Regions from separate parts of the Knoellia sp. 3-2P3 genome, predicted to be linked through region 1. Evidence: riboswitches for the same ligand, from Rfam matches in the RefSeq annotation. Region 1 holds a riboswitch; each other region holds the start of a gene.
The links. Region 1 has a riboswitch for cyclic di-AMP ahead of P0Y31_RS04990 (transglycosylase family protein). Riboswitches for the same ligand answer to the same signal wherever they lie in the genome.
Positions count from the first base shown of each region.

Region 1 (9,847 bases):
CGCCGGTCGCGAGCATGCCGAGGCCAAGGCCGCCCAAGCCATGACCGAGGTCAAGCGGACCCAGCAGAAGCTCGAGGGCGTGCTGAGCACCAGCCGCGAGCAGGACCTGCTGAGCAAGGCCCAGGCGTTGTACCCGGACGCGTTCGGGTTGTCGCGCTCCCACGGCGCACACGCCGCGGCCGCGCCATGACCACGCGGATGAAGCACACGGACGACGATGGCGACCTGAGCATCTTCGTCAGCGGCGGAGAGGTGCTGTTCGCCTGCAACCACGGTCACGTGTGGACCGCTCAGGTGTCCATCGAGGCCCATGCCGAGAAGCCGTGCCACGTGCACGACGACAGCGGCCCGACGGACCCCTGCGGAGTAGCCGCGGTCGCGCCCCGGCCAGGGGCTGCCTAGTGCCTGCCCCCTTGGACCCGGGCCGTCCTCGACGGTCCGGGTCCAAGGGAGTGGTTCCGCGCAGTTCGACCGTGCTGGACGGAGATACTGGACGCATGCAGGAGCCCATCCCCCGCGAGTCCACGGAGGCGTTCGCCTCCCTCGCCGAGCTCGTCTACACCGGATCCAGCTCCCAAGAGGTCCTGGACGCGATCTGCCGCGCAGCGCTCGACATCGTGCCGGGAGCCGATCACGCCTGCATCTCCACCCTGGACAAGGGCATGCGGCTGCGCACGCTCGCGGCCAGTGATGACGTGGCGCGCCTCATGGACCGCCTGGAGAGCGAGGCACAGGAGGGGCCGTGCCTCGACAGCATCGTCGAGGAATCCGTCCAGCGCGACGAGGACATCGCCTCGTCAGCGACGTGGCCCGTCCTCGCCGAGCTCACCCTGAGCAGGACGCCGATCCGCGGCATGCTCGGGTTCCGGCTCCAGCAGGGGGCCGGCGGACGCTCAGCCCTGAACATCTTCTCCGACACCCCGGGAGCCCTGACCGAGGAGTCGGTCGGCGTCGGCGCCATGCTGGCGGTCTTCACCTCGGTCGCGCTCGCGGCCGCCGAGCACCTGGCCAGTGTCGATAGCCTGCGCCGGGGTCTGGACAGCAACCGTGAGATCGGGAAGGCGGTCGGGCTGTTGATGGCCGCCCACTCGGTCGATGACGAGGAGGCCTTCGCCATCCTGCGCAGCGCCTCGAGCCGGACCAACACCAAGCTCGCGGCCCTCGCCGAGAGGATCAACGCCGCCCACCGGGACCAGCTCGGCTGAGCCTCGTCGCCGGTCGGTGCTGCACACCAGCAGCCGGGGGGGAGCCCCGTGGTGGGCCGGGTCCCACGCGGGAACGGGGATCACCTCGTCGCTGGCCACAGGGCCGATGTAGGACACAGAGCCGACGAGGGGACTCGAACCCCTAACCACCTGTTTACAAGACAGGTGCGCTGCCAATTGCGCCACGCCGGCGAGCCCGCACCGATGCCGCGGGATCGCCGAAATCGTACCCGGCACACCCGCCGGTGCCCGCAACCCACAGGGTTGGCGCACGGCATACGCACCGGGGCACACGAACGGGGCCCTGCCCACCATCAGGTGGGCAGGGCCCCGTTCGGCCAGCGCGCGAGGTGTCAGCGAGCGTTCAGGTAGCGCTGCAGGGCGCGGACGGTGTCGCGGTCGAGGTAGCGGGCGCCGTTGCGTGGTGCGCCGATCGTGGTCTGCAGGGCGCGCACCGTCTTGGGGCCGATGATGCCGTCGGGAGCCGAGCCGACCCGGCGCTGCAGGCGCTGGATGTCGGTGCGCGAGAGGCTGCCGTTGACCGAGCCGCCGACCCAGCGCTCGATGGCGGCGTTGGTGAGCGGGCCGCGGATGCCGTCGACGGCCAGCGTCCCCGCCGAGCTGGTGGCGCGGGCCGGGACCGCGGTGCGTGCGCTCGACCGCGAGGCAGCCACGGTCGAGCCCGCGTTGACGGCACCGCCGTTGGTGCGGGTGAGGCCCGCGACGACGCTGCAGTGCGGCCAGGCGCCGGGGCCCTGCACCTGGAGGACCTTCTGGGCGACCAGGATCTGCTGGGCCTTGCTCGCGCGGTCGGCGGTGTAGGCGTAGCGCTGGCCGCCGAACGCCTTCCACGTGCTGTACGAGAACTGCAGGCCGCCGTAGTAGCCGTTGCCGGTGTTGATGTTCCACCGGCCGCCGCTCTCGCAGCTGGCGAGGCGGTCCCAGACGGTGCCGGCCTGGGCGCCGGAGGCGGTGGCGAGGCCGGCGCCGACGGTGGCGACTCCGGCAACAGCGACGCCGGCCATGCGCCGGCGGACGGGACTCTGCTTCCGAGCGGAGTGCTTCGGGGCATAGAACATGCGCGGGGATCCTCTCCTGACGTGCGCCGAAGAGGTGAGCTGTCGGGTTCGGGCTGTCAGGCGCCCGGCCGGCGGACCGGCTTCACCCCAAGGCCCGCCGGAGCGGGCCGAGTTGGTTCCCCCACCCTCGTCCTGCCCGGGGATCTCCCGGCGAAACACCCGCCGGACGAGGTTAGGCGCTGCGGGTGTGCGTGCTTGGGTGTGCTGTGTGAAGTTGTGAGACCCGGGAGAAACGCGCTGAACCCGGCGGCAATCGGTGCCAAGCGACGACGGTACCGGGGGTTGTCGAATCGCGACAAGCAGTTCGCCGTAATCCGTTCGTGATCTTTTCGCGGCCCGCCTCGGCGGGTTTTGACCGGGTATGCCGCTGGCGCGGTGTCGCGCCGCGACGTCACCGCCGTCGGGCTCGGCGTTTCTGGACCATCCGGTGGTCGAACGGCGCGCCGAGGAGCTCCCCGAGCGTGGTCCCGGTGGCGATCGCCAGCAGGACCGCAAACGCCCCCAGCAGCGTCGTGATGCCGCCCTGCAGGGAGAGGCTGCCGGCGTCCGCCGACGCGTGCGTCACCATCTCGTAGAGGCCGCGGAAGATGGCAAGACCCGGCAGGAGGCCGTAGGACGCGGGCACGACGAGCACCATGGCCGGTGCCCCCATCCGCAGCGCCACCAGCCGCCCGGCGAACCCGAGGGCGATGCTGGCCAGGCCCGCTGCCGTCAACGCCCCGAGACCGGGCACGAGGCTCACGACCAGCGACAGGCCGACCCCTGCCCCGCAGAGGAGGCCCGTCGGCAGGACCAGCTCGCGCCGCGAGCGCAGCGAGACGGCGCCCGCCAGGCCCACGACGATGGCCCCGAGCACACCGAGCACCACCGGCGCATCGGTCGCCCTCAGCTCGAGGATGCTGGGCGAGGCCAGCGACAGGTCGAGGGCAGCCGTCAGCTTCAGCGTCATCGACAGCGCGGCTGCGACACCCAGGATGATGCCCGCCGTGGTGAGAAGCACGCCGAACATGCGGCCGGCTCCCGTCACCGAGTAGCCCGAGATGACGTCCTCGAACGCCGAGGCGACCGTCCGCCCGGGGAGGAGCACCACGATGCCGCCTGCCACGATGTAGGCGAAGTCGGCCGAGCTCACCGGCAGCGCGCCGGCCGCCCCCACGGAGAACGCGCCCCACGCGATGGCCGTGGCGATGAACCCGCCGATCGCGCACTGGTAGAACTCGGGGAGGCCCCGCGCCCCCAGCCTGCGGGCGGTGCTGTCGACGAAGACGGCCGAGACGCCTGCGACGAGCGAGGCGAACAGCGAGGCACCGAGCATGATCGCGACCGCGGCGGACAGCACCCCCATCGAGCCGTGCACCACCCAGCGCGGCCAGAACCGCGGCATCCGCCGGATCTCCCGCAACCGCGCCGCGGCCGCCTCACGGTCGTAGCTGCCGGCCACGAGGTTCTCGACGAACTCGTGCACGGCGACGAGCCGGGCGAAGTCGCGCGTCGCCGAACGCACGACGCGCAGCATGGTGATCTGGCCGCCCGAGCTGGTCGTGCACTGGACGAGCAGCGACTGCAGGGTGATGTCGACCTCGAGGTTGTCGAGGCCGGCCGCGGCGGCGACCGCGGTGACGCTCGACTCCACCTGCGGCGCGCCCGCCCCACAGCGCAGCATCAGCTCGCCCACCCGCAGCGCCAGGTCGAGCGAGGCCCGGGCCTCCCGCTCCTCCGCGGCGGCGGCGAGCACGCGGGGGTTGCGGTAGGGCGTCAGGCGCAGGGAGTCGGCGATCGGCAGGGTCTCGGTGAGCTCCTCGCCGCGCCACAGGCCACGCGGCACCCGCGGCCGGCGCGGCAGGGCCCGCCGCTCCGGCAGGCTCGACTGACCGGCAGGGCCCTCGGCAAGATCCGTCATCGGCGGCTCGTCATCGGCGTGGGCCCACCCCTGCCCAGATCTCCGAGGGCGCCTGCCACGGCCACCACAAGGGCGCGCCGGCGCGCTGGTAGGACCACAGGGCGAGCCCGGCCGCCACCACCAGGCCCAGCACCACCGCCACCTTTGCGCCCCGGGCGCCGGGGGCGAGGCCGCGCACGACGCTGCGGGTGCCACGACGCAGGGCGGCTCCCCCCGGTCCCCACCACGCCACGAGGGCAGCGAGCAGGCCACCCACGGCGATGGGCACGGCGGTGTTGGGCTCCGGCGAGCCCCCGGTCACGGCGACGGTCGCGAGCGCGGTGCTGAAGACCGCCGAGACCCCGACCAGGAGCGGCAGCAGGAGCCCGCCGAGCGTTCCCAGGGCCCCCACGACCACGTGCCAGGGGCTGGCCGCCACGGCCAGCGGCACGTCGCTGCGGCGCCGGCCCCGGTGGTGGCGCCGCATCACCAGCGACGTCACCGAGCGCTCCGCCGTGCGGGCGGTCCAGCACCAGAGCACGACCAGGACGGCGCCGACGGCGGGCCAGGTGGCCGTGACCGCGACGACGGCGACCAGCAGCGCGAGCAGCGTGCCGCTGCGCTGCGGGCGCCCGATGCGCGGGTCGGGCTCGCTGGGGTCGGCGTCCCACGCCGCCTGCCAGTCGGAGACCTCGTCGGACTGCGCCTGCGGTGGGTCCCAGTGGGCGAGCACGCTGCGGTCGTCCACCGGCGCCTGCCGCTCGTAGGGCTCGTGGTCGACGGGCAGGGACAGCGGGCCCAGTGCGGGCGGCTCCTCCCACGCCCGGGTCGCCCGCTGGTCGATGACCTGGGTGTGCCGCGCGGGCAGCGCCTCCGTGGCCGGCTTGCCGGCGGCGTAGCGCTCCAGCCCCTCGACGACCTCGTCGGCGTCGGGCCGCCGGCGCGGGTCCGGGGACAGCGCGGCATACAGCAGCGGCGAAAGCCGCGGGTCGACGCCGGAGAGGTCGGCCTCCCCGCGGCTCACCCGGCTCAGCACGACGTCCATGGGGCCGCGCCCGAACGGTGGCGTGCCCGAGGCTGCGAAGGCGAGGGTGGCCGCCCAGCCCCACCAGTCCGTGGCCTCGGTGACCTGCGCACCCTCGACCACCTCGGGGCTGAGGTAGCCCGGCGTGCCCATGACCAGGCCGGTCATGGTGAGGCGCACGTCGTCGGCGATGTGGGCGATGCCGAAGTCGATGACGACGGGGTCGCCGTCGAGCAGCAGGACGTTGGCCGGCTTGAGGTCGCGGTGCACGACGCCCGCGGCGTGGATGGCGTCGAGCGCCGCCGCGAGCCCCCGGCCCAGGCGCAGAAGGTCCTGGCCGGCGAGCGGTCCCTGCTCCTTGACCACCTCGTCGAGCGAGGGCCCCGGCACGTAGCGGGTCACGACGTACGGCCGGTCGCCGTCGAGGTCGGCGTCGATGACCGCTGCCACCCGCGGGTCCTGCACGCGGCCCAGCACCTCCACCTCACGCGCCAGCCTGGACCGCGCGTCGGAGTCGTGGGCGATGTGCGGACGCAGCAGCTTCAGCGCGACGGCGCGGCCGCTGCGGTCGAGCGCGAGGTGCACGACGCCCATGCCGCCCTCGCCCAGCTGCTGCACGAGGCGGTAGGGGCCCACGCGCCCGCTCCCGGGCAGGCCGACAGAGCCGTCGCCGCCGCCGATCGCCTCCGTCGTCATGGCGCCTACGTTAGGCCGACTCCCTGTCAGCCGTCAGAGCGGCTCACTGCTGGATGTAGCCGACCAGCTGGTCGCGCTCGGCCTGGAGCTCGTCGATGCGGTTCTTGACGATGTCACCGATGCTGACGATGGCGCGCAGCTTGCCGTCGACCACCACGGGCACGTGCCGGATGCGCATCTCGGTCATGGTGAGGGCGAGGTCCTCGAGGTGGTCTTCGAAGTCGCAGGTCTTGACGTCGGTGGTCATGATGTCGCTGACCGTCGCCTCCAGGATGCTGGCGCCGTCGGACGCCAGCCGCCAGACGACGTCCCGCTCGCTGACGATGCCGGCGACGTGCTCGCCGTCCTCGCTGACCACCAGCGCACCGATGCGATGCTCGCCGAGCAGCGCGAGCAGCTGCTGGACCGTGTCGTCGGGTCGCACCGTGACCACCGTGTCGCCCTTGCGGCGCACCACATCCGAGATCTTCATGGTCCGACGGTAGACCGCCCCGGGGGACGGCGCTAGGGAAACTGTGGCAGGACGGGAGGCAGCACGCGGGGGACGGCTAGGACATCTGTCGTTGGTGCAGGTCAGGAAGGCTCGGCATAGGGTTGAGGAAACCTCCGCACGTGCCTGGGGACCTCAGCGCGTGCCCGCACCCGCAGCACCTTGGAGATGATCCTGTGTCCGGCAGCACCCGCACCTTCGACCTGGTCGTCGCCGCCAACCGCCTGCCCGTCGACCGCGTGGTCCTGCCCGACGGCGGCATCGAGTGGCGCCGCAGCCCGGGGGGTCTCGTGACCGCCATGGAGTCGGTCATGCGCGGCCGCGACGGCGCCTGGGTGGGCTGGGCCGGGGAGTCCGGCGACGCCCCCGAGCCGTTCGACGAGGACGGCATGTACCTGCGGCCGGTGCCCCTGTCCGAGGAGGAGGTGGCCGACTACTACGAGGGCTTCAGCAACGACACCCTGTGGCCGATCTACCACGACGTGATCGTGCCGGCCAGCTTCCACCGCTACTGGTGGCACGCCTACGAGCGGGTCAACCGGCGCTTCGCCGAGGCCGTCTGCGAGGTCGCCGCCGAGAACGCCACCGTGTGGGTCCACGACTATCAGCTGCAGCTCGTCCCCTCGATGGTCCGCGAGATGCGGCCGGACGTGAAGATCGGCTGGTTCAACCACATCCCCTTCCCGCCGGTCGAGCTGTTCGCCCAGCTGCCGTGGCGTCGCCGGCTCGTCGAGGGGCTGCTGGGGGCGGACTTCCTCGGCTTCCAGCGGGTGGCTGACGCGCACAACTTCCTGCGCGCCTGCCGCCAGCTGCTGGGGCTGAACACCAGGGGCGACACCGTCACCGCGACCTTCGACGACGGTGAGACCCGTGTCGTGCGGGCCAGCGCCATCCCCATCTCGGTCGACTTCCGCGGCCTCGAGGAGCTGGCGCGCACCCCCGAGGTCGTCCAGCGGGCCAAGGAGATCCGCGAGTCGCTCGGCAACCCCGAGACGATCTTCCTCGGCGTCGACCGGCTCGACTACACCAAGGGCATCCGGCACCGGCTCAAGGCCTACGCCGAGCTGCTCGAGGACGGCGCCGTCGCGCCCCCCGACCAGGTCTTCGTGCAGGTGGCCACCCCCAGCCGCGAGCGGGTCGACGCCTACCGCGAGTTGCGCGAGGAGGTCGAGAAGGAGGTCGGCCGGGTCAACGGCGAGTTCGGCGACATCGGCTCCGCCGCGGTCCACTACCTGCACCACTCCTATCCCCGCGACGAGATGGCGGCGATGTTCCTCGCCGCCGACGTCCTGCTGGTCACACCCCTGCGCGACGGGATGAACCTCGTGGCCAAGGAGTACGTGGCCTGCCGTCACGACGGGGGCGGCGCGCTGGTGCTCTCGGAGTTCACCGGTGCGTGGCACGAGCTGCACCAGGCCTACGTCTGCAACCCGCACGACATCGCCGGGCTCAAGCAGACGATCATGACCGCCCTGACCGCCCCGGAGTCGGAGCGCCGCCGCCGCATGAAGGCCATGCGTCGCCGCGTCGCCGACCACGACGTGCAGCGCTGGGCTGCCCGGTTCCTCGAGGCCCTCGAGTACGCCCCGGCCAGGCCGGCACGCACGACCCGCGAGCAGCGGGCCGACGACGCGCACGCCGCCGCCGACAGCGTGGCCGAGCAGCGGCACCACGCCGCGCACGCAGGGGTCTCCCGCTGATGTCGGTGCCCGCCGAGCTGAGCGCAGCCCTCCAGGCCTTCGCCCGGCTTCCGGAGGTGCTGGTCGCCACCGACTTCGACGGCGTGCTCGCGCCCTTCGTGCAGAACCCGATGGACGCCCGCCCGCTCCCGGGCACCATCGACGACCTCGTCGCCCTCGCGGGCCTCCCCCACACCCACACCGCCGTGGTGTCCGGGCGCGACCTCGACGCGCTGACCGAGCTGACCGGCCTGGAGGACGGCAGCCCCGTCACGCGCATCGGGAGCCACGGCGCCCAGAGCAGCCACGACGACGACCCGCACGACCTCACGACCGACCAGCGGCAGCTCCTCGAGCGGCTGACCGGCGACCTGCACGGCGTGGTCGAGGAGCACCCCGGGGTGCGGCTCGAGCACAAGCCTGCGGCCACCGTCCTGCACACCCGCGGCGAGGAGGAGGCCGTCGCCGAAGCGGCGGTGCGTTCCGCGTTGGAGGTGGCCGGGCGGCATACCGGAGTGAAGGTGCTCCAGGGGAAGAACGTCGTGGAGATGTCGGTCGTCACGGCCGACAAGGGCACCGCGCTGCTGGCGCTGCAGGAGAAGGTGGGCGCCGAGGCCGTCCTCTACTTCGGGGACGACGTCACCGACGAGCACGCCTTCGAGGTCATGCGCAGGCCCGACGTGAGCGTCAAGGTCGGTGGGGGCGACACGGCGGCGCGCCACCGGGTCGAGACCTCCGAGCAGGTCGCCGAGGCCCTGCGCCTGCTGCTCGCGCTCCGTCGCGAGGCCACGTCGAGCTGAGCGTCAGGAGCGGGGGCGGGCGGCGCCGGTCGAGCCGCGGACCACCAGCTCGGGACGGAAGATGTACTCCGCGCGCGGGGCCGGCTCCCCGGCGATCTCGTCGAGCAGGGCCCGCACCGCGGCCTCGCTCATGGCCTGCACGCTCTGGCGGATCGTCGTCAGCGGCGGGTCGGTGAAGGCGATGAGCGGCGAGTCGTCGTAGCCGACGACCGAGAAGTCGTCGGGCACCTCGAGGCCCATCCGCCGCGCTGCCCTGATGGCGCCGAGCGCCATCAGGTCGGAGCCGCACACCACTGCGGTGCAGCCCTTCTCGATCAGGCGGGTGGCCGCCGTGTCACCGCCCTCGACCGAGAACATCGTCTTCTCGATGAGGGGCTCGACGTCGTCGCGACCGAGCAGTGACTTCATCGAGTTGCGGTAGCCGGTGATCTTGCGGATGACGGGCACGTAGCGGTCGGGGCCGATGGCCAGGCCGATCTCCTTGTGCCCCAACGCCACCAGATGGGTGAGGGCCAGCTCCATCGAGGCCACGTCGTCGTTCGAGATGAACGGCGCGTCGATTCCCTCGTGGTAGCCGTTGACGAGCACGATGGGCAACCCGCGCTCACGGAGCTTCTCGTAGCGCTCGGGATCCGTTGTGGTGTCGGCGTGCTGGCCGCTGACGTAGATGATCCCGGCGACTCCGCGGTCGAGCAGCATCTGCACGTACTCGTCCTCGTGCACCCCGCCCGGTGTCTGCGTGCAGAGCACCGGCGTGAACCGCAGCCGGGCCAGCGCCGTCTCGATGATCTGGGCGAACATCGGGAAGATCGGGTTGGTCAGCTCGGGCACGATGAGCCCGACGAGCCCCGCACTCTTGCGCCGCAGGCGGGAGGGCCGGTCGTAGCCCAGGACGTCGAGCGCGGTCAGCACGGCCTGCCGGGTCGACTCCGCCACGCCGGGCTTGCCGTTGAGCACACGGCTGACGGTCGCCTCGCTGACGTCCGCGTGGGCGG
Region 1 covers NZ_JARGZE010000001.1:1,023,465-1,033,311, reverse strand. The annotation lists gene P0Y31_RS05010 (hypothetical protein) at 1-190, shown strand, start outside; gene P0Y31_RS05005 (hypothetical protein) at 199-402, shown strand; gene P0Y31_RS05000 (GAF and ANTAR domain-containing protein) at 498-1,205, shown strand; tRNA gene P0Y31_RS04995 (tRNA-Thr) at 1,325-1,397, opposite strand; gene P0Y31_RS04990 (transglycosylase family protein) at 1,559-2,284, opposite strand; cyclic di-AMP (ydaO/yuaA leader) riboswitch at 2,294-2,473, opposite strand; gene P0Y31_RS04985 (threonine/serine exporter family protein) at 2,676-4,184, opposite strand; gene P0Y31_RS04980 (serine/threonine-protein kinase) at 4,195-5,883, opposite strand; gene P0Y31_RS04975 (CBS domain-containing protein) at 5,927-6,355, opposite strand; gene P0Y31_RS04970 (trehalose-6-phosphate synthase) at 6,550-8,073, shown strand; gene otsB (trehalose-phosphatase) at 8,073-8,852, shown strand; gene P0Y31_RS04960 (LacI family DNA-binding transcriptional regulator) at 8,856-9,847, opposite strand, start outside.

Region 2 (9,847 bases), on a different contig from region 1:
TCGCCTACGACTACCTGGTCATCGCCACCGGCACCTCGCCCCGACCCGACCAGACCCCCGGCATGCTCGGCGAGCAGTGGCGCAAGAGCGTGTTCGACTTCTACTCCTTCGACGGCTCGAAGGCGCTGGCCGAGGCCATGCGGGACTTCGACCACGGCCGCCTGGTGGTGCACATCACCGAGATGCCCATCAAGTGCCCGGTGGCGCCGCTGGAGTTCACCTTCCTCGCCGACGCCTTCCTCCGCGAGCGCGGGATTCGCGACCGCGTCGAGCTGGTCTACGTCACGCCGCTCTCGGGCGCCTTCACCCAGCCGATCGCCTCCGCCCAGCTCGGGTCGATGCTCGAGGAGCGCAAGATCCTCGTCGAGCCCGACTTCATGGTCGAGAGCATCGACAACGAGAAGAAGGCCCTTGTCTCCTACGACGAGCGCGAGGTGCCCTTCGACCTGCTCGTGACGATCCCGCTCAACATGGGCGCCGACTTCGTCGCCCGCTCGGGTCTCGGCGACGAGCTCAACTACGTGCCGGTCGACAAGCACACCCTGCTGTCGAAGAAGCACGACAACATCTTCGCCATCGGGGACGCCTCCGACATCCCGGCCTCGAAGGCCGGCTCGGTGGCCCACTTCGCCGTCGACATCTTCATCGAGAACTTCCTGGCGCACATCGCGGGCAAGCCGATGACGGGGTCGTTCGACGGCCACGCCAACTGCTTCGTCGAGTCCGGCAACGGCAAGGGCCTGCTCATCGACTTCAACTACGACACCCAGCCGCTGCCCGGCAAGTTCCCCGTCCCCGTCGTCGGGCCGATGAGCCTCCTGAAGGAGACCCGCGCCAACCACCTCGGCAAGCTCGCGTTCCGCTGGATCTACTGGAACGTCCTGCTTCCCGGGCGTCCGATGCCCCTTCCGGTCCACATGTCGATGGCCGGCAAGGTCACCCCCGCAGACACCACCACCGGAAACAAGGAGTGAACACGATGCCCGTCACGACCATCGCCGGCCGCCAGGTGCAGGTCAACGAAGAGGGCTTCATGACCGAGCCCAGCGAGTGGGACGAGGCCCTCGGCGAGACCCTGGCCGCGCAGATCGGCATCGAGATGACCGACGAGCACTGGAAGGCGATCCGTTTCCTGCGCCAGGACTTCGCAGCCCAGGGCGAGACCCCGACGCTGCGCCGCGTCACCGTTGCCGGCGGCATCCCGACCAAGCAGCTGTTCCAGCTGTTCCCGCAGAAGCCGGCCAAGAAGATGGCCTACATCGCGGGCCTGCCCAAGCCCCACGGCTGCGTCTGACGACGTCGACCACGCCGACCACCGCACCGACCACCGCACCGAGAAAGGGTTCTCCATGAGCACCACCGAGACGGCCCCCGCCATCATCCCCGACTTCGGCGCCGAGGCGTCCGAGGGCCGCAAGCTCGCCATCATCTGCTCCAAGGGCAGCCTCGACATGGCCTACCCGGGCCTGATCCTGGCCAACGCCGCCCTCGGCGAGGGCGTGGAGACGCACCTGTTCTTCACGTTCTGGGGCTTCGACATGATCAACAAGAAGACGATGGGCGACCTGAAGTTCACGCCGCTGGGCAACCCGGCGACGCACATGCCTCAGGGCCTGGGAGGGCTCCCGGGCATCACGCACATGGCGACCTCAAAGCTGAAGAAGTCGATCGCCGAGCTCGACGTTCCCGAGGTGCCGGAGTTCCTCGAGCAGATCGTCGCCTCCGGGGGCCACCTGTGGGCCTGCCGCATGTCGGCCGACATGAACCACCTCACCGAGGAGGACCTCTACGAGGAGGTCGAGGCCATCATCAGCGCCAGCGACTTCATCGAGATGACCGAGGGCGCTCAGCTGCTCTTCATCTAGGGAGGCGGCGCGCGCCGGCAACGACCGGTGCGGGGCGGGTATGCCGTGCGGTCCCCGACGGGGTTACGGCACGGCATACCTGTGCGGTCACCGCGACCGCAGGCGCTCGCGCACCCAGGCCGGGCGCGGGTTCACCGCCGCCGAGCCGTCGACGAAGACCGTGGGCACCGTCTCGTTGCCGCCACTCGCCGCGCGCACCCGGGCGGACGCCGCAGGGTCCGAGCTGACGTCGACCCACACCGCGCGGCTGCCCAGACGACCGAGGGCCAGGCGCAGGCGCAGGCAGTAGCTGCACCCGGGGCGCCAGTAGATGACCGGTGCGCCGGTCTCCTCGGCGAGGCGTCGCGCCTCGTGGTCGCCCGGTGACGCGGGGAAGAACCGCGGCGAGAGCACCCACGCGGCGACGAGCATGGCCGCCGACACGGCCAGGTCGGACACCGAGGGTGGCGCGGTCAGGACCGGCAGGAGCACGGCGACGGCCGCCACCCAGCCGGGGAGCCACCAGTGCCGCACGGTCGACGACCTCGTGCGGGGCGGTGGGGGAGGGGCGGGCATGCGGCAACGGTAGCCGCCGGCGGTGCGTCGCCGGCACCGCGGCCCGGCTCCGCGGGGTGTCAGACGCCCCAGGTGTGCCCGCGCAGGTGCAGCTGTGCGCTGATCGCCCGCAGCTGTGCCGTGTGCAGCTCGACGGACACCGCGCGGCCGTCGTGGTGCCGACGCTCGTCGCCGGTGAACACGCCGTAGACGTAGGGGTAGGACGGCGGGCCGACCGGCCTGAGCCGCAAGAGCACCGCGCCGTCGGCGAAGCCGGTGCGGAGGCCGATCGACCGCGCGGTCGGGTGCGCGCCTCGCGCCAGGGCCGTGTTCGCCTCACGGATCTGGCGCATCTCGGTGGTGTGGGTCGTCACGGCCATGCCGTGCTCGGTCATCGGTTCCCTCCTCGGGGTGGCGCCGGAGGGGCGGCCCTCGCCCTTCCACCCCCCAGCCTGTGCGAGGGGCCCACGGCCGGTCAGAGGCGTTGGTCCCCCCGTCCCCGTGTGGGCCGGTGCCCCGTCACCTTCAGCCACAGCGGGACCAACGGCTCTGGTGGGCAAAGGAATCGGACGCCCACCGTGGAAAGAGGGAGGTGTTGTCGATGTCAGCGCTGAGGTGGGCAGGGTTCGCGGTGATGGCTACGTTCGGCGGCTTCACGTCGCTGATGCTCGTGGGTTACACGGTCACCGATGTGGGTGGTTGGAAGGCGATCGGCCTGATCGCCGCGGTGGGGGTGCCCCTCGGGTTGCTCTGTCTGCTGGCGTGGCTGCGCCCCTCGGTGGCCGTGCCCGTCCTCGCCGTGGTCAGCCTGGCGCCCATCGCCTTCGGCGTCCTGCAGCTGCTCGACTACCGGCGCTGGTCCGACTGGGAGGACCAGAACGGCCCGGTAGGGCTGGTGCTCGTGCTGCTCGTGGGGGTGGCGCTCGCGGTGCTGGGCCTCTCGCGTCCGGCCGAGGCCGGGGCACTGCTGCTCGCCATCGTCGTCGTGCCCCTGGTGCTGAGCATGGTCGGCGCAGGGGACCAGTGGGCCCGACCGCTGTCCATCGCGCTCGTCCTCGTTCCTGCGGTGGTCTCCGGGGTGCTGTTCCTGCTGGCCGCTCTCACAGGCTCCGCTGAGCAGTCCTCCTCTCGCGCAAGCCGGTTCGCGCACTAGGGGGTCGTGATGGGAAAGGTTGCAGCACGGTTGGACGGGCAGGGGCGCAGTTCCCTGGCGCGCTGGGCAGCCGACTGCGCCGAGCACGTGCTGCCCGTCTTCGAGCGGGCCTGCCCCGGGGACGACCGACCGCGCAGGGCAGTGCGGGCTGCACGCGCCTGGGCGGCGGGAGAGATCAGGACGGGCGAGGCCGCCGCGGCTGCCCTCGCGGCGCACGCCGCGGCCCGGCGGGCGGAAGGTCCCGCTGCCCGCGCCGCGGCACGGGCGGCCGGGCATGCGGCGGCGACGGCACACGCCACGCGTCACGCGTCGCACGCCGCGACGTACGCAGCGACCGCGGCCAGCCTGGCGGGAGTGGCGGACCCGGCTGCTTCGGCGGCGGAGCGACGGTGGCAGCACGCGCGCGTACCCCGGGGCCTGGAGCGGGTGGCCTTCCCCGCCTGACGAGGGGCGGCGACGGCGCACCTACGACGCCTGTACGAGGTCCCTACGCCAAATGGCTGAATTTGCTCCGAGATTGCGGATGAATGGGGCCAATCGGGCGGATTGCCTCTGGCAGTGACTAGTTCGTTCGAACTAGTCTCTGGCGCCAAGCCTCGACGCCACTCCCGGCCCACCAGGCAGACGGCAGGGCGCCGAGGACTCGCCCCCAGAGGGCTTCACAGTCCCCACCATCAGGTGGGGCGGTCCGCGCGGACGCCGAACCCCACCACTCGCGCGGGCGACAAGCCAGCAGCACCCTGACCGTGGTGGGGGCGGAGAACCCAGGCAGTGCGGGGCCCCGGCCGTCGAGGTCGTGAGGTCCCTTGGGGTGAAGCCGCATTGCGGCCGGGCCATCTTTCGGCGCCCGAACCCGACAGGTCACTCTTCGCAGGCGGATCCGAAAGATTGGCCGCCCCATGCTCACATCCACCCTGCGCATCCCCCTGCCCGCCCGCGCGGCATCCCTCCTCATGGCCCTGTTCCTCGCAGCCGGCCTGCTCGTCGCCCCCTCGTCCACCCAACGGGCGGAGGCCGCCGTCCCCGCCTCGGTCAGCTACCAGGCAGTGCGAGTCGCCGCTTCCCTCAGCGGAATTCGCTACACCTGGGGTGGGGCAAGCCCCAGCACCGGCTTCGACTGCTCCGGACTGACGATGTACGTCTACGGCAAGGTCGGCAGGCGCCTGCCTCGCACCGCCCAGCAGCAGTACGACGCCACGATCAAGATCCCGCGCACGAGTGCCCGCCCCGGCGACCTCGTGTTCTTCGGCGGGTCCCGCAGCATCTACCACGTCGGGATCTACGCCGGCAGCGGCTACATCTGGCACTCGCCGCGACCCGGCAAGGTCGTCTCGAAGGTCAGGCTCTGGACGTCGGCCGTCACGTTCGCCCGGGTCCGCTGACGTCGCCGGGTCCGCTGATCGGATCGCCGGCCCGAGCACGCCTCAACACGCCTAGTGTGGGTGTGGAGGCAGCAGGCAGCAGGCAGCAGGCAGCAGGCAGCAGGCAGCAGGCAGCAGGCAGCAGGCAGTGGCGATCGGAGCAGTGGTGGCGAAGGCGGACCGTGAAGGTCTCTCGATCCGGTACCGGATCATCTACCGGATCAAGCACCTCGGCTACCAGATCTACGGCCCGGCGCAGCTCGACGAGCACAACGACCCGGTGCGGCGCCTCGAGCAGGAGCGGGCCGACAAGGTCGCGGTAGCCCGCCGTGCCCGGCTCGACCGGGAGCGACGGGCGCGGGAGAAGCGCGGCTCCTGACGGCGGGCCACCGCCGTCAGGAGCGCGCCGCCATCCCGGCCTGGGCTGCCCGGAGCACGACGACCTCGAGCGAGGCGGAGCGGCCGCGGAGCTCCACCCTGCGGCGCTCGAGGCCCTCGATGTTGGTGCCGGAGGCCTCGGCGGCGGCCACGCTGACGATGACCTCTCCGGCACAGGCCAGTGACGCCAGCCGGGCGGTGGTGTTGACGGGGTCGCCGAGCGCCGTGAAGTCGTGGACCATTCCCTCCGGGCCGGTGGACCCCACGAACGCGTCGCCGGTGTGAACGGCAGTGCCGGCGGGGATCGGCCCCATGGGTGAGGCGTTGGGGCGGCTGGTCCGGTCGGCCAGCTCCGTCGCGGCGGCGATCGCGGCACCTGCGTGGTTCGGCCCGCTGATCCCGCCGAAGAACAGGCCGATGACCTCGTCACCGACGATCTTGTCGACGAGGCCGTCGTTGTGCACGATCGCGTCGGTGGCCAGGCGGTAGAAGCGGTCGAGGAAGTCCTTGAACTCGCTGGGGCGCATCCGCTCGCCGAGCGCCGTGGAGCCGCGGACGTCGGAGAAGAGCAGCGTCACCGGGATCTCGACCCCCGTCAGGCCCTGGTCTCGCAGCACCTTCTGGCACTTCACGCACATCGAGGGGTTGCCGGGGGAGCGGCCGAAGCCGGCGGCCTTGAACATGACGCCGCCGACGCCCCCGAACGGTGCGAGGCACAGCTTGCAGCGCGGGTTGGCGGGGATCCGCATGAACCGGCGGCGCTCCCGGGCGAACTCGGGACTCTCGCCGCGCATGAACGCGCGGACCTCGTCTGGTGTCCACTGGTGGCCCTTGTCGGCCATGCCATCGAATGTACGCCGGCAGGGTCCGGCCCGGCAGGCCCTTGCCGGGTTCGGTCGGGCCGCTCGCTCCCCTCCCGGTCGAGGGTGTCGGCGTTACTGGTCTCGGCCGTTGGGCGACTGGGCCGTCGCGGGGCCAGATGACCAGGACTCCCAGAGCAGCAGGAAGCCCACGGGGACCAGCAGCAGCCCGAGGACCGCCGCCCCCGGGCCGACCTCCTCCACCCCCGTGAGGAGGAGGAACCCGAGCACCACGGCGACGGCGCCCACGCCTGCGACGTCCCCCCTGCGCATGCGGTCGATGGTGTCATCTGGCGAGGTGGCGCGGTTCCGAATGGCCGAACACGCCTCGGCCAGCTTCACTTTGCGGCCACAATGCTCGCCTCGGGCCTGGTGGAGGAGATGGCGTGACTGGTCAGCTGAGGAAGGCGCTCGGGGTGGCAAGCGACCCGCCGCCGCCCCCGGGGACGTCGCGTTCGGTGGTGGTGTCCATCGTTGCGGGCGTCGTGTCGTCGAGCGTCGTGCTGGTCGCGCTGTCCGGGAGCGGACAGTGGTCGGCGACGCAGTGGTGGCGGGAGCTGGACGACTGGGCTCCGTTCGGCCGGGCGGTGGTGGTCGGGGTGGCCGCCTCGTGGGCTGGACTGGCGCTCTACGCGTGCGGTGTGGCGCTCGGTATGGCCTACTCCGGGCGGGCAGTGGGACAGTCGGGGCCGCCGCGCGCAAGCTTTATGGCTGTGGGGGCTGGAGCACTGACGGTGTTCGTGGGCCTCGTGCTCTTCGTGGGAGTGATCCCGGGGCTGGAACAGGCCCCATGAGTCCCGGCCCTACGGTGGGTGCATGTTCCTGGAGAACCTCGTCATGGATGCCGTCGACCCGCAGCGGCTGGGCCGGTTCTGGGAGGCGGTGGTCGGCGGCGAGCGGCTGACCGACGAGCCGGATGGCTTCGAGACGCGGCTCACCATCGAGGGCGGACCGGTGCTCGACCTGTGCTTCCAGCGCGTCCCCGAGCGGCCATCCGAGCCGCTGAGACTCCACCTGGACCTCTTGGGCGGGGCCCGCCAGTCCGAGGTGGTCCAGCGGCTGCTCGGGCTGGGCGCACGACACCTCGACATCGGTCAGCGCGATGTCCCCTGGGTGGTTCTCGCCGACCCTGAGGGCAACCCCTGCTGCGTCATGGAGGATCGAGCGGCGTATGCCGACACCGGACCCATTGCGGCGCTCCCGCTCGACTGTGCCGAGCCGGACAGGGACGCGGAGTTCTGGTCCTGGCTGACCGGCTGGACCGACGCGGTCGGCGTCGCACCCCGGTCCCTGCGCCACCCGTCGCTGCGCGGTCCCCTTCTGGAGCTGTGCCCCGAGCCAGCGCCCAAGGGGGAGACCAAGAACCGGCTGCACCTCGACATCCGGCTTGAGACCGGAGATGACCCCGACGCCGTCGCGGCAGGCATCGCCGAGCGCGGCGGCCGCGAGCTCCACCCGGAATGGGGCGAGCTGCCATGGCGGCTCTACGCGGACCCGTCCGGCAACGAGTTCTGCGTGCTGCCAGCGCGGTCGTGAGGATCAGCCCTGGCGCCCAAGGACCACGCCGAGCTCCCTCAGCGTCGTAGGGGTCGGCGGCGGGGCAGGGCGCTGTTTCAGGAACAGCCTGCCGCGGGGGACCGGCCTCCTCTACCTTCGAGAAGCCGGGTTGTGTTGGTCCAGCAGAAGGGCAGAGCAATGGCAGGGAAGTTCGAGCTCTACAAGGACTCCGGGGGCAAGTTCCGCTTTCGACTCAAGGCGAGCAATGGCCAGGTGATCGCGGTCGGCGAGGCCTATGAGACCAAGGCTGCTGCGATGGGCGGAATCGAGTCGGTGAAGAAGAACGCCGGCACCGCGACGGTGGACGACCAGACGGACTGACACACTCCGCTGGGTCGCACGTGAGCAGTGGGGGAACTGCACGCGGCGCGCTGTCTCGGAGCCTGAGGGTACCTTTCGCGGACACCTAGCCGGAGTGTTGACCGCTGCTCGGTGGCGCCACCACATCATCCGCTGTCCCTCGACGACTCCGACCAGGAATACGGAGGTCACGCCGCAAGAGCTCACTGATCACAAGCCCCGCGAGAAAGGCAGCCAGCCACGATCCCCAGCCGCGGTTCAGCATCGGGAGGACGAGGACGAGAGCCACACCGAACGCCATCAGCCATCGCCGCGACGGAACGGACAAGGCTGGTGGGTGGCTGTCACTCCTGGCCGGCATGCGGGCATCGTAGGTCCTGGCCAGCCGTGTCGAGATGGCTTCGTTCCCGGCAGGGTCCGTCGGCGGGGGCACCTTTCACTCGCTCCAGTACGAGGCTGGCGCGACCCCGACACATTGCACGCCGAGGTTCCCATCCTCGGTGTCGTACATTTCAGGTCGGCTCGACTTCGTCCGTGAGGCGAGAGGTGAGCTGGATGTCGTCCAGGAAGACCTCGTTGCGACCTTGTCCGTGGAAGACCTCGACGAGCTTCACGGTGCCGCTGTCGCCTCGACGGCGGCGCGAGTGTCTCCGATGTGGACGCCGGAGATGCCGACGCTCGGGGTGATCTGCATCTGCATGGGCGTCAGTACCAGCGGCGGACCGGTCTCGCGCCCGACTCTGAGGTGACTGGCTGAGTTCGAGCGTGCTTCCATTCAAGGACTCGTCGAGCCCTCACGCCTGCCACGCACATCACCCAACCACGAGCCAAGGTTGATGGCCGCGACGATGAGGGTCAGGACAGCCAGCCAGCTGAAGCCGTCCCGATGCAGGAACGCCGTGGCGAGGGCGATCCAGCCGGCCGACAGCGCAACCTCCATGGCGGCTCGGCGCCGACTGGGCCGCCATGACCCGACAGGTGGGCTCGCCGCCTCCTGCAGTGGCTTCATCGGCTCCATGCCGACATTGTGCTCAGCCCGCCGTCCGAATGCCGGCGATCTCGCGGTTGTGGCTGGGACAACAGGAAGCCCCCAGCCCGAAGTCGGAGCAGGGGAGCCCGGCCGGGGTGGCCCGGTCAAGGCTGGCCACCCTTGAGTACATGGGGTTGGGGCTCAGGACAGCGTCGCAAGCCGGGGCGCGACTTGGCTGAGGATCTGCTCGGTGAACTCGACCGGGTGACGGTCGGGGAGCACCTGGATCTCGGCAACCCCGAGTCTGGCGTAGGCCTCGGCCTCGGCCGGGAAGCCGTCGAGGTCCTTCAGCAGGGGTCGGCTGAACATGACGGTCTTGCGGATGGTGGCGAAGTCCGTGCCCTCGGTGTCGCAGTGTCCGCGCAGGACCTGCAGCTTGCGGCCCACCTCGTCGACACTGCGGGCGAAGACGTTGCAGGCGTCGCCGTATCGGGCCACCAGCAGGAGTGTCTTCTTCTCCCCGCCTCCGCCGATCATGACCATGGGGCGTCGCGAGCCGAGGGGTGCCGGCACGCAGATGGTCTCCTCGAGCTGGTAGTGCTTGCCCCTGTACGGCCCGTTGTCCTCGCCCCACATTTGCAGGCAGATCTGGACCGTCTCCTCCAGGCGTTCGAATCGCTCGCTAACCGGGACGACTGGATTGGCGGCCGACCTTCGGGAAATGTGGTGGTGCCCCCGGCAGGATTCGAACCTGCGACACCCGCTTTAGGAGTCCGGCCCTAGCGTCGCGGTCTTCGAGAAACCGTTGCGCGACAACCGGTTTGACGCTCCTCTATACGAGGGTGTTGCGGCTCGTTTCGAACCTACGG
Region 2 covers NZ_JARGZE010000005.1:59,569-69,415, forward strand. The annotation lists gene P0Y31_RS14675 (FAD/NAD(P)-binding oxidoreductase) at 1-974, shown strand, start outside; gene P0Y31_RS14680 (TusE/DsrC/DsvC family sulfur relay protein) at 980-1,294, shown strand; gene P0Y31_RS14685 (DsrE/DsrF/DrsH-like family protein) at 1,350-1,865, shown strand; gene P0Y31_RS14690 (glutaredoxin domain-containing protein) at 1,953-2,420, opposite strand; gene P0Y31_RS14695 (hypothetical protein) at 2,480-2,794, opposite strand; gene P0Y31_RS14700 (hypothetical protein) at 3,034-3,552, shown strand; gene P0Y31_RS14705 (putative immunity protein) at 3,562-3,996, shown strand; cyclic di-AMP (ydaO/yuaA leader) riboswitch at 4,279-4,444, shown strand; gene P0Y31_RS14710 (C40 family peptidase) at 4,452-4,934, shown strand; gene P0Y31_RS14715 (hypothetical protein) at 5,062-5,292, shown strand; gene P0Y31_RS14720 (adenylate/guanylate cyclase domain-containing protein) at 5,309-6,133, opposite strand; gene P0Y31_RS14725 (hypothetical protein) at 6,227-6,424, opposite strand; gene P0Y31_RS14730 (hypothetical protein) at 6,538-6,945, shown strand; gene P0Y31_RS14735 (VOC family protein) at 6,968-7,687, shown strand; gene P0Y31_RS14740 (YegP family protein) at 7,847-8,029, shown strand; gene P0Y31_RS14745 (hypothetical protein) at 8,784-9,026, opposite strand; gene P0Y31_RS14750 (LLM class flavin-dependent oxidoreductase) at 9,180-9,701, opposite strand.
Region 2: it holds a riboswitch for cyclic di-AMP, as region 1 does, so the genes downstream of both, P0Y31_RS14710 (C40 family peptidase) here and P0Y31_RS04990 (transglycosylase family protein) in region 1, are expected to answer to the same signal.

Region 3 (9,847 bases), on a different contig from region 1:
GCGTACACCAGCCTCGGCCTGCTGCTGCTCTCGCTGGTGGCGGTGGTCGGCCTGGCCAAGGTCGAGTCGCCGGCGATCGAGTCGGCGGTTGCCGCGGCCGGGCTGCCGCAGTCCTTCGTCGGTGTCGTGATCGCCCTGCTGGTGCTGGCGCCCGAGACGCTGGCAGCGGTGCGGGCGGCGAGCCGCAACCGCCTCCAGACCAGCCTCAACCTCGGGCTCGGCTCGGCCATGGCCAGCATCGGCCTGACCATCCCCGCCATCGCCGTCGCCACGATCTGGCTCGACGGACCCCTGCTGCTGGGCCTCGGCCCGACCCAGATGGTGCTGCTCGCCCTCACCGTGGTGGTCAGCGTGCTGACTGTGGTGCCCGGCCGGGCGACGCGGCTGCAGGGCGGCGTGCACCTCGTGCTGCTGGCCGCCTTCGTGTTCCTCGCCATCGCCCCCTGAGCCCGAGCCGGGCCGCGTGGTCAGATCGAGGACTGGCCGGCCGGCTCGTGCTCACCCTCGAGGGCGGCGGTGATGAGCTTGCCGAGCACCCCGACGGAGTGTGCCCCGGTCAGGGCGACCTGGCGGTTGGCGACGAAGAACGGCACGGCGGTGACGCCGAGCTCGGCAGCCTCCTGTTCGTCGGCGCGCACCTTGTCGGCGTAGTCGCGACCGGCGAGCACGGCCGCGACCCGGCGCCCGTCGAGCCCGGCCTCGCCCGCGAGCCGCTGCAGGGCCTCGTGGTCGTCGATCGACTTGCCCTCGCTGAAGTGGGCGCTGAACAGGCGCTCGAGCACCGCCGCCTGCAGCGCGGGGCCACCCTGCACCAGGCCCAGGGCCACCAGGCGGTGGGCGTCGAAGGAGTTGGCGTCGACCTGGGCGTCGATGTCCATGTCGATGCCGTCCGGCCGGCCGATGATCGCGGCCCGCTCGACCATGCGCCGGGCCTCGTCGAGGTTGGTGCTGTGCCGGTGGGCCAGCCGCTCGACCACCAGGACGCCCTCACCGGCTGGCTTGCCCGGGTCCAGCTCGAACGCGTGGTAGGTCACCGTCACCTCGGACGGCTGGGCGCTCTCCGCGATGGCCTGCTCGAGCCGCCGCTTGCCGATGTAGGACCACGGGCAGACGACGTCCACCCACACCTCGATCTCCACCTCGCTCATGGGCCCATCCTCACACGGACGCGCGGGTCGGGCCCGGGGCCAAAGGACGCTCCTGCCTACGATGACGGCATGAAGCCACCGCTCCGGACCCACCTGCCCCAGCCGCGGCACGCGCGGCGGTCTGCCGCCTCGGTGCTTGTCGTGATTGCCGCTGCCACCGTCCTGGCCGCCTGCGGGGACGACGACACGACGCCCATGGGCGATCACGGCGCGATGATGTCGTCGACCACGGCGACGGCCGGCGGCTCCCCCAGCGTCCAGCCGACGACGAGCGCTCCCGGCGCGACCGGCTCGGCCACCGCCGGCACCCCTGCCGCCGGACCCCACAACCAGGCCGACATCGACTTCGCCGCGGGCATGGTCCCGCACCACCAGCAGGCCCTGGTCATGGCCGACATGGCGCTCGCCCACGGTGGGACCGACGAGTTCGTCGCGCTCGCCAAGGCCATCAAGGCCGCGCAGAAGCCGGAGATCGACCAGATGTCGGGGTGGCTGGCCGGCTGGGGTCAGCCGGTGCCCGAGGGCGGCGGCCACATGGGCCACTCCGGCATGGGGATGATGACCCAGCAGGAGCTCGACGACCTCGACGCGATCGAGGGCATCGGGTTCGAGGGCATGTGGCTGGTCATGATGATCGAGCACCACGAGGGGGCGATCGCCATGTCCCGCACCGAGCTCGACAAGGGCGCCAACGCCGAGGCGAAGAAGCTGGCGCAGTCCATAGTCGAGTCCCAGACCGCCGAGATCGCGCAGATGAAGGCCATGAAGGACGAGCGCGCGAACTAGGAGCGAACGAGCACCTGCGCGGCGCTCCGGCCCGGCGTACGCGACGGCCCCCGACCACGTGGTCGGGGGCCCTCGGCGGTTCCGCGAGGCGTCGTGGAGGTCAGCCGTCAGGGACGTCCGTAGGTGACGTCGGAGGACCAGATGTCGCGCAGGTCGACAGCCTTGCCGGTGCGCGGGGAGTCCCACATCTTGCCGTCGCCGGCGTAGATGCCCATGTGGTGGGCGGGGGCGCCGAAGAACACGAGGTCGCCCGGCTGCGGGTCGGAGACCGGCGTCACGGCCTGGCGCTGCTCCTCGGCGGTGCGGGGCAGGTCGATCCCGATCTGGCGGAAGACGTACTGGGTGTAGCCCGAGCAGTCGAAGCCGGTCTCGGGCGACGTGCCGCCGTAGTGGTACATGATGCCCTGGTACTGCGCGGCGATCCCGAGGATGCCGCCCGCTGCGGGCTTGAGCGGCGCCCGCTCGACCGAGCGGCTGGCGGCCTGCTCGGTGCGCTCCGGCTGGGGCTGCGGCTCGGGCGCGGGCTCCGGGCGGGGGGCCGGCTTCGGCCTGGGCTTCGCGGTGGCCGTGAAGCCGATGACGCCGAAGGCGTCCTGGGCGACCGGCGCAGCGGCCTCGGGCGCCTTGACCGCCACCGGCGCGGCGGCCGAGCCGGTCTTGGGCTTCTCGGCCGGCGCGGCCTGCGAGGGGATCGCGAACGCGGCGACGAGGCCACCGGAGGCGGCGAGGACGGCCGAGGTCTTGACGGCCGGCTCGGCGGACTTCGCCACGATGTCGGTCAGCTCGGACAGGGGGTTGAAACGGCCTTGCGCACGGTGGCGCCCAGCGTGATGTGACACGGTTGAACCTCCAGCGCCTACGAGGTGAGCTGTCGGGTTCGGGTGGAGGTTGGTTTCACCCGGCCCTGCCGTCTGCCACCCGTCCTAGCGGGCGCTCGCGGTGAGGGCTTCACCCCGAGGACGGCACCAGGGCCGCCCAGAAGTGGGTCCCCCGCTCCTGCCAAGCGGTGTGCTGAGACCTTCGGCGGTGACAGGACTAGGCGATCCGCTTCGAGCCGTCCTCCCAGGGGGGTGGAGGACCCCGACACGGTACACAACGGGCAAACCGAATGTCACACTGCGGTCACGGCGAGTTCATGCAACAGCAGGAGAACGCACTAAACGACCCTCACCGGGCCGGAAAAGCTCAGACGACGGCGGCGAAGACGTGCTGGGCGACGTCGTGGGGCAGCGAGACGCCGGTCGACTCCGCAGCGCCCTCCCGGACGGCGATGACGCGCCCGTCCTCGCGGCGGACGTCGACGCGCTGCCCCGGGAGCAGGCCGGCCGAGGTGAGCAGGCTGAGGGCCTCGTGGTCGACCTGCACCGGCTCGCCGATGCGGCGCACCAGCACCGTCGCGGTGTCGGGCAGGGCCAGCTCGGCCAGGCTCTTCACCCCCACCCGGAACTCCTCGTTGGGCTCCTCGCCGAGCTCGTCGAGACCGGGGATGGGGTTGCCGTAGGGCGACTCGCGGTGGTCGCCGATCATCGCGAGGATCTTGCGCTCGACCCGCTCGGACATGACGTGCTCCCAGCGGCATGCCTCCTCGTGGACGTACTCCCACTCGAGGCCGATGACGTCGACCAGCAGTCGCTCGGCCAGGCGGTGCTTGCGCATGACCCGGGTGGCGATGAGCCGGCCCTCGTCGGTGAGCTCGAGGTGGCGGTCGCCCGAGAGGGTCAGGAGGCCGTCGCGCTGCATGCGGGCCACGGTCTGCGACACGGTCGGACCCGAGTGGCCGAGACGCTCGGCGATCCGGGCACGGAGGGGGACGATGCCCTCCTCGACGAGCTCGTAGATCGTCCGCAGGTACATCTCGGTCGTGTCGATCAGGTCCGTCACAGCCCCTAGCCTCTCATTCATGACCGTCACCGTCGTGTGGGTGAGACGTGATCTTCGCATGCGCGACCACCCCGCCCTGACGGCAGCAGCCGACGCCGGCGACACGGTGCTGCCGCTGTTCGTCCTCGACCCGCGCCTCGTCGACCGGGCCACCCCGCGGCGCGACCACCTGCTCGCCTCGCTGCGCGCCCTCGACGACGCGATGGACGGCCACCTCGTGGTGCGCCGGGGCCGGCCCGAGCAGGTCGTCGCCGCCGTCGCCGACGAGGTGGGCGCCGACACGGTGCACGTCACCGCGGAGTCGACGCCCTACGGCCGCCGCCGCGACGAGCGGGTCCGCCGCCGCCTCGAGCGCGACGGCCGCTCGCTGGTGGCCACCGGCACGCCGTATGCCGTGGGCCCGGGCACGCTGACGAAGGCGGACGGCACGGCATACCAGGTCTTCACGCCGTTCTCGAAGGCGTGGCGGGCGCACGGCTGGCCGGCTCCCGCCCCCATGCCGCGCGGGCTGCGCTGGGCGCGCGCCGACTCCGAGGGCATCCCGGAGGGGCCGGCCGTCGAGGGCGCGGGCGAGGAGTCCGCCCGGCGCCGCTGGAAGCGGTGGCTCGACCAGCACCTCGGCGACTACGACGGCGAGCGCGACCGGCCCGACCTCGACAGCACCAGCCGGATGTCGGTGCCGCTGAAGTACGGCGAGCTGCACCCGCGCACCCTGCTGGCCGACATCGCCGCGCACGAGGGGGCGCGCTCGACGGCGGCGCGGACCTACACCAACGAGCTGTGCTGGCGGGAGTTCTACGCCGACGTGCTGTGGCACCACCCGGAGTCGGCCTGGCACGACCTCAAGCCGGCCCTGTCGTCGATGAGGTACTCCCGGGCACACAAGCCCCTCGAGGCGTGGCAGCGCGGCGAGACCGGCTACCCGATGGTCGACGCCGGCATGCGGCAGCTGCTCGCCGAGGGGTGGATGCACAACCGGGTGCGGATGATCACCGCCAGCTTCCTCGTCAAGGACCTGCACATCTGGTGGCCGGAGGGCGCCCGGCACTTCCTCGCCCACCTGCGCGACGGCGACGTCGCCAGCAACAACCACGGCTGGCAGTGGGTGGCCGGCACGGGCACCGACGCGGCGCCGTACTTCCGCGTGTTCAACCCGGTCAGCCAGGGCCTGAAGTTCGACCCGGACGGTGACTACGTGCGGCGGTGGGTGCCCGAGCTGCGCCACCTCGAGGGCAAGGCCGCCCACGAGCCGTGGGAGCACGACGACGGTTACGCGCAGGGCTACCCGGAGCGGATCGTCGACCACCGGGCCGAGCGCGAGGAGGCCCTGCGCCGCTACGAGGAGGCCCGCCGCACCGGGTCGTAGTGCGGCACCCAGCGGGCGAGCCAGGCGCCGCCGGCGAGGGCGACGCCGCCCAGCACCACGCAGGCCGCGGCCAGCGGTGCGACGACCGTGATCGCGCTGACCAGCAGTGGCCCGCCGGCGATGCCGGAGTCGACGAAGAGCCGCCACCCGCCCAGGAACTGCGGGCGCGCGTCCGGTGGCGCGGCGTCGGCGCCGAGCGTCATGACGATGCCCGACCCGATGCCGTTGCCCAGCGCCATGAGGAGGGCCACGACCGTGAGGGACGGCATCGACGACGTGAGCGGGAGGGCCGCCATGCCGAGGCCGAGCACGACGACGGTGGGCACGGCGACCCAGACCCGGCCGAAGCGGTCCATCACCGCGCCGGCCGGGTAGAAGAGCAGCATGTCGAGCCCGCCCGCGATGCCGAAGACCAGTGCGGTGTCGGTGGCGCTCAGCCCGATGTGCTCGGCCCACAGCGGCAGCAGCGACGTGCGGGCGCCGCGGGCGGCGGCGATGGTGAGCACGCCGGACCCCAGCGTCACGAGGGTGCGGCGGTGCTCGACGAGCACCGAGCCCACCGAGCGGCGCGGGCCGGCCGCCGTGGCGCGCTCGTGGCCCGCCGTCAGGTCGGGCAGCACCAGCACGAGGAGGAAGGCTGCGGCGCTCGCCGCCACGGCCACGGCATACGCAGCCCTGAGGTCCCACCACGACACCACCGCGGCGCCCACGAAGGGACCCACGAACAGACCGATGCGGTGCACGCCGCCGAGCGTGGAGAGCGCCCGGGCCCGCATCGACACCGGCACCACCTCGGTCAGGTAGGCCTGCCGGGCGAGGTTGAACAGGGCCCCTGCCATGCCCAGGGCCAGGACCGCCGCGGCCAGCACCCACACGGCCCCGGCGAACAGCGCTGCCGTCATCGCGGCGCCCTCGACGGCGGCCGCCACCATCAGCGCCCGCCGCTCGCCGATGCGCGCAGCGAGCGCCCCCGACGGGAGGGCAGCGGCGAGCTGCCCCACCCCGAGCAGGGCGACCGTCAGCGCCGCCATCCCCACCGACGCGCGGAGGTCGCGGGCCGTCAGGGCGAGGACGGGCAGGACGGCGCCGTGGCCGAGGGAGGCCAGCACGGTCGGCCCGAAGGCCGGGACGGCGATCCGGCTCAGGCGGAAGGACTCCTCGGCGACGGGCACCGCGCCATTGTCGCCCTCGGCTGCGCACCGGGGCCCGCCGACCTGCCGCCCGGGGTCAGAGCAGCGTCACCGATCCGAGGTAGGTCGTGGCCGCGGCGGTCAGGGCCGTGGTCAGGACGAGCACGCCGCCGGTGGCCAGGACGCCCAGCGCCCGGCGACCACGCGAACCGCCCGCGGGGAGCGCCGCCCGGCGGGCACGGGAGAGGCCGCGACCGCCGACATGCAGCACCCGACGGGCCCAGTCGTGCTCGAGCGCGAGCAGGGCGAGGCCGAGCGCGATGACGACCAGGCCGGGCCCCGGGAGCACGAGCATCGCCAGCCCGGCCAGCACCACGAGCGGGCCGAGCACCGTCACACCGACGCGCACCGTCACCGCGCGCACCCGCCCACGGCTCGACCAGGCGTCGACGCGGCTGAGCAGGCGCTGGGCGCGCGGCGGCAGTGAGGGGTGGTGCATGGGGCTCCCGAAGGGGTGGGTGGAGGCAGTGGCCGACCCCCCATGGTGAGGGGTGTTCCTGTGAGCCACCTGAGCGTGGCCCGGCGGCGTTGGCTAGCGTCGGCGGCGTGACCGAGACCTTCACCGTCCCCGCCCGGTTCTGCGGCCCGCCCGAGTCCGGCAACGGGGGGTGGACCAGCGGGCACCTGGCCACACTGGTGCCGACGAGCGAGGAGCTCCCCGCGGTCTCCGTGCGACTGCGCACCCCTCCGCCGCTCGACCACCCCATGCAGGTGCTTCGAGGCATGGCCGGCGCGGTCGAGGTCGTCGACGGCGACGTGCCGGTGGCCTCGGGCCAGCCCGCCCCCGCCCTGACCCGCTCCGGGCTGCCGGCCGCCGTCACCTTTGCCGAGGCGCTGTCGGTCGCACCGTCGTATGCCGGGCTGCACGACCACCCTTTCCCCACCTGCTTCTCGTGCGGCACCGAGCGCGACCCCGGCGACGCCCTCTGCCTGCGTCCCGGCGCCCTGCCCGGCCGTGAGGGCGTGCACGCCGCCGCCTGGGTGCCCACCGAGGCGACCCCCGAGATCGTGTGGGCGGCCCTCGACTGCCCCGGCGCGTGGGCCCTCGGGGTCGGCGGGCGCCCGATGGTGCTCGGCACCATGACCGCCGAGGTCGACCGCCTTCCCGCGGTCGGCGAGGAGCACGTGGTGATGGCCTGGGCGCGCGGCAGCGAGGGCCGCAAGCACTGGTGCGGCACCGCCCTGTATGCCGCCAACGGCACGCTGCTCGCGCACGCCGACGCCACCTGGATCGCCATCGACCCCGCCGCCGTCCGGCCCGTCCGGGACAACCCGAGGAGCACCCCGTGAGTGCCGCCCCCAGGAAGACCGCCGTCGTCACCGGCGCCAGCAGCGGCATCGGCGAGGCCACCGCCCGCCAGCTGGCCGCCGCCGGCTTCGAGGTGCTCTGCGCCGCCCGCCGGCCGCAGCGCATCGAGCCCCTGGCCGACGAGATCGGCGGCGTGGCCGTCGTGTGCGACGTGACCGACCCCGCCGACGTGCAGCGCCTCGCCGACGCTGTGGGCGACCGGCTCGACGTGCTCGTCAACAACGCCGGCGGCGCCTTCGGCCTCGAGTCGGTCGAGGAGGCCCGGGTGGAGGACTGGCGGGCGATGTACGAGGTCAACGTCATCGGCACCCTGCAGGTCACCCAGGCCCTCCTGCCGGCCCTCAAGGCCGGCGGCGAGGGGATCATCGTCAACGTCGGCTCGATTGCCGGCCGCACGGCATACGAGGGAGGCGGTGGCTACACCGCCGCCAAGCACGCCCTGGCCGTGATGACCGAGACCCTGCGCCTCGAGCTGGTCGACCAGCCGGTGCGGGTCACCGAGATCGCGCCCGGCATGGTGCGCACCGAAGGCTTCTCGCTGACCCGGTTCCGTGGCGACCGGGAGCGCGCTGAGGCCGTGTATGCCGGTGTGCCCCAGCCGCTCGTCGCCGACGACGTCGCCGACGCGATCGTCTGGATGGCGACGCGCCCGGCCCACGTCAACGTCGACCTGCTGGTGATCAAGCCGCGGGTGCAGGCGGCGCCCCACAAGGTGTACCGCGAGCCCTGACCCACTCCCCCGGCGGCGGTTCCTGCGCCGACCTCAGGCGAAGCGGATGACCAGGCGCTCGGGGGCCGCGCCGGGCAGGGTGCGCACCACCTGGCGGTCTCCGTCCTGCTCGACGACGTGGGCCGGGTCGGGTCGCACGGGGGCGCAGCCGGAGAGCACGACCACGGTGCCGGCTTCGTCCTCCTCGTGCCCGAGCCCCGGGTGGAACGCCAGCCGGTCGGTGCCCACCTCGGCGAGCTCGGCGCTCGCCCACTCGACACGTCCGAGGCCGGTCTCGAGACCGAGGGCGAGCATGTGGCCGCTGCGCGGCGGCACCCGCAGCGGCACGCCGTGGTTGACCGGCTCGCCGTCCAGCGTGAGGTCGACGGCCGGCCGGTGACCGGTGGTGTTGGTGACGTGCAGCAGCCGCTGGCCGTCGTCGGTCGAGGTCGTCGTGGCGAAGACGCCCGGCACATCGGCCCGCACGGCCAGGCCCGGCTGCACGCCGAGCCGCTCCATCGCCCTGCCGAACAGCACTGGGTTGGAGGGCAGCTCGGCGGTCAGCACGACAGCTCGGCCCTCGCCCAGGGGCACGTCGACCCCGCACACGGCGCCGGTGACGTCGGTGAGCACGACGTCACCGCTCGACGGCACCAGCTCCTGGCGCCAGCCGACCCGGGTCTCGGGCCACGGGGCGGCCCATCCGCGGGCGACTGCCGAGGGGTAGTAGTGCCCGGTGTCGCGGACGACCTCACCGGCCTTGAGCCCGAGCGCGTCGGCCAGCACGGTGCACGGCCGGCCCTGCAGGTCGCGGTCGGGCAGCCGGCCGAGCAGCAGCAACCCACCGCCGCCCTGCACGTGGCGCACCAGCCGCTGCTGCACGTCCTCACCGAGGTGCCGCCCGGTGGCGAGCAGCACGACGCCGGCGGGCTCGTCGCGCTGCAGGTGCACGGCCGGGAAGCGGAAGCCGTCGAGCAGCAGTGACCGCACCAGTGCCCGCCGCTGGCCCGCGCCGCGGTGGGCGCGCAGGTCGGCGACGACCTCCTCCATGAGCGGGCTCCCGGTGTGGTGGTACTCCGTGGCGTAGTGGTCGAGCACGAAGCCGAGCTGCAGGGGGTCGTGGTCCTCGCGCATCCGGGCCAGCCAGCGTTCGTGGACGTTGACCGCGTGCACCGCGGCCGAGGTGCTCGCGTAGGTCATCCCCCGCTGCCCCTCCGGGCCGACGGGCGCCGCGGTGCCGTGCCGCTCCCCGGTGAAGCTGATGCGGTCGTTGCCGTCGCCGACCGGCTCGTCGAGGTGCGGGTTGATCCCACCGGCGAAGAGGTAGTAGTTGATGAGCCGGTTCCCCTGCGCCACGGAGCGTCTCGTCTTGAGATCGACCGACGCCGGGTCGTACTGCTGGTCGAGCCCGCCGCCGTAGTCACCCGACCCCGCCTCGAACTCCAGCGACGTGGTGGG
Region 3 covers NZ_JARGZE010000005.1:35,632-45,478, reverse strand. The annotation lists gene P0Y31_RS14590 (ionic transporter y4hA) at 1-447, shown strand, start outside; gene P0Y31_RS14585 (DsbA family oxidoreductase) at 468-1,148, opposite strand; gene P0Y31_RS14580 (DUF305 domain-containing protein) at 1,218-1,934, shown strand; gene P0Y31_RS14575 (C40 family peptidase) at 2,042-2,773, opposite strand; cyclic di-AMP (ydaO/yuaA leader) riboswitch at 2,777-2,970, opposite strand; gene P0Y31_RS14570 (metal-dependent transcriptional regulator) at 3,120-3,815, opposite strand; gene P0Y31_RS14565 (deoxyribodipyrimidine photo-lyase) at 3,835-5,181, shown strand; gene P0Y31_RS14560 (MFS transporter) at 5,151-6,353, opposite strand; gene P0Y31_RS14555 (PGPGW domain-containing protein) at 6,409-6,810, opposite strand; gene P0Y31_RS14550 (hypothetical protein) at 6,918-7,661, shown strand; gene P0Y31_RS14545 (SDR family NAD(P)-dependent oxidoreductase) at 7,658-8,410, shown strand; gene P0Y31_RS14540 (beta-galactosidase) at 8,444-9,847, opposite strand, start outside.
Region 3: it holds a riboswitch for cyclic di-AMP, as region 1 does, so the genes downstream of both, P0Y31_RS14575 (C40 family peptidase) here and P0Y31_RS04990 (transglycosylase family protein) in region 1, are expected to answer to the same signal.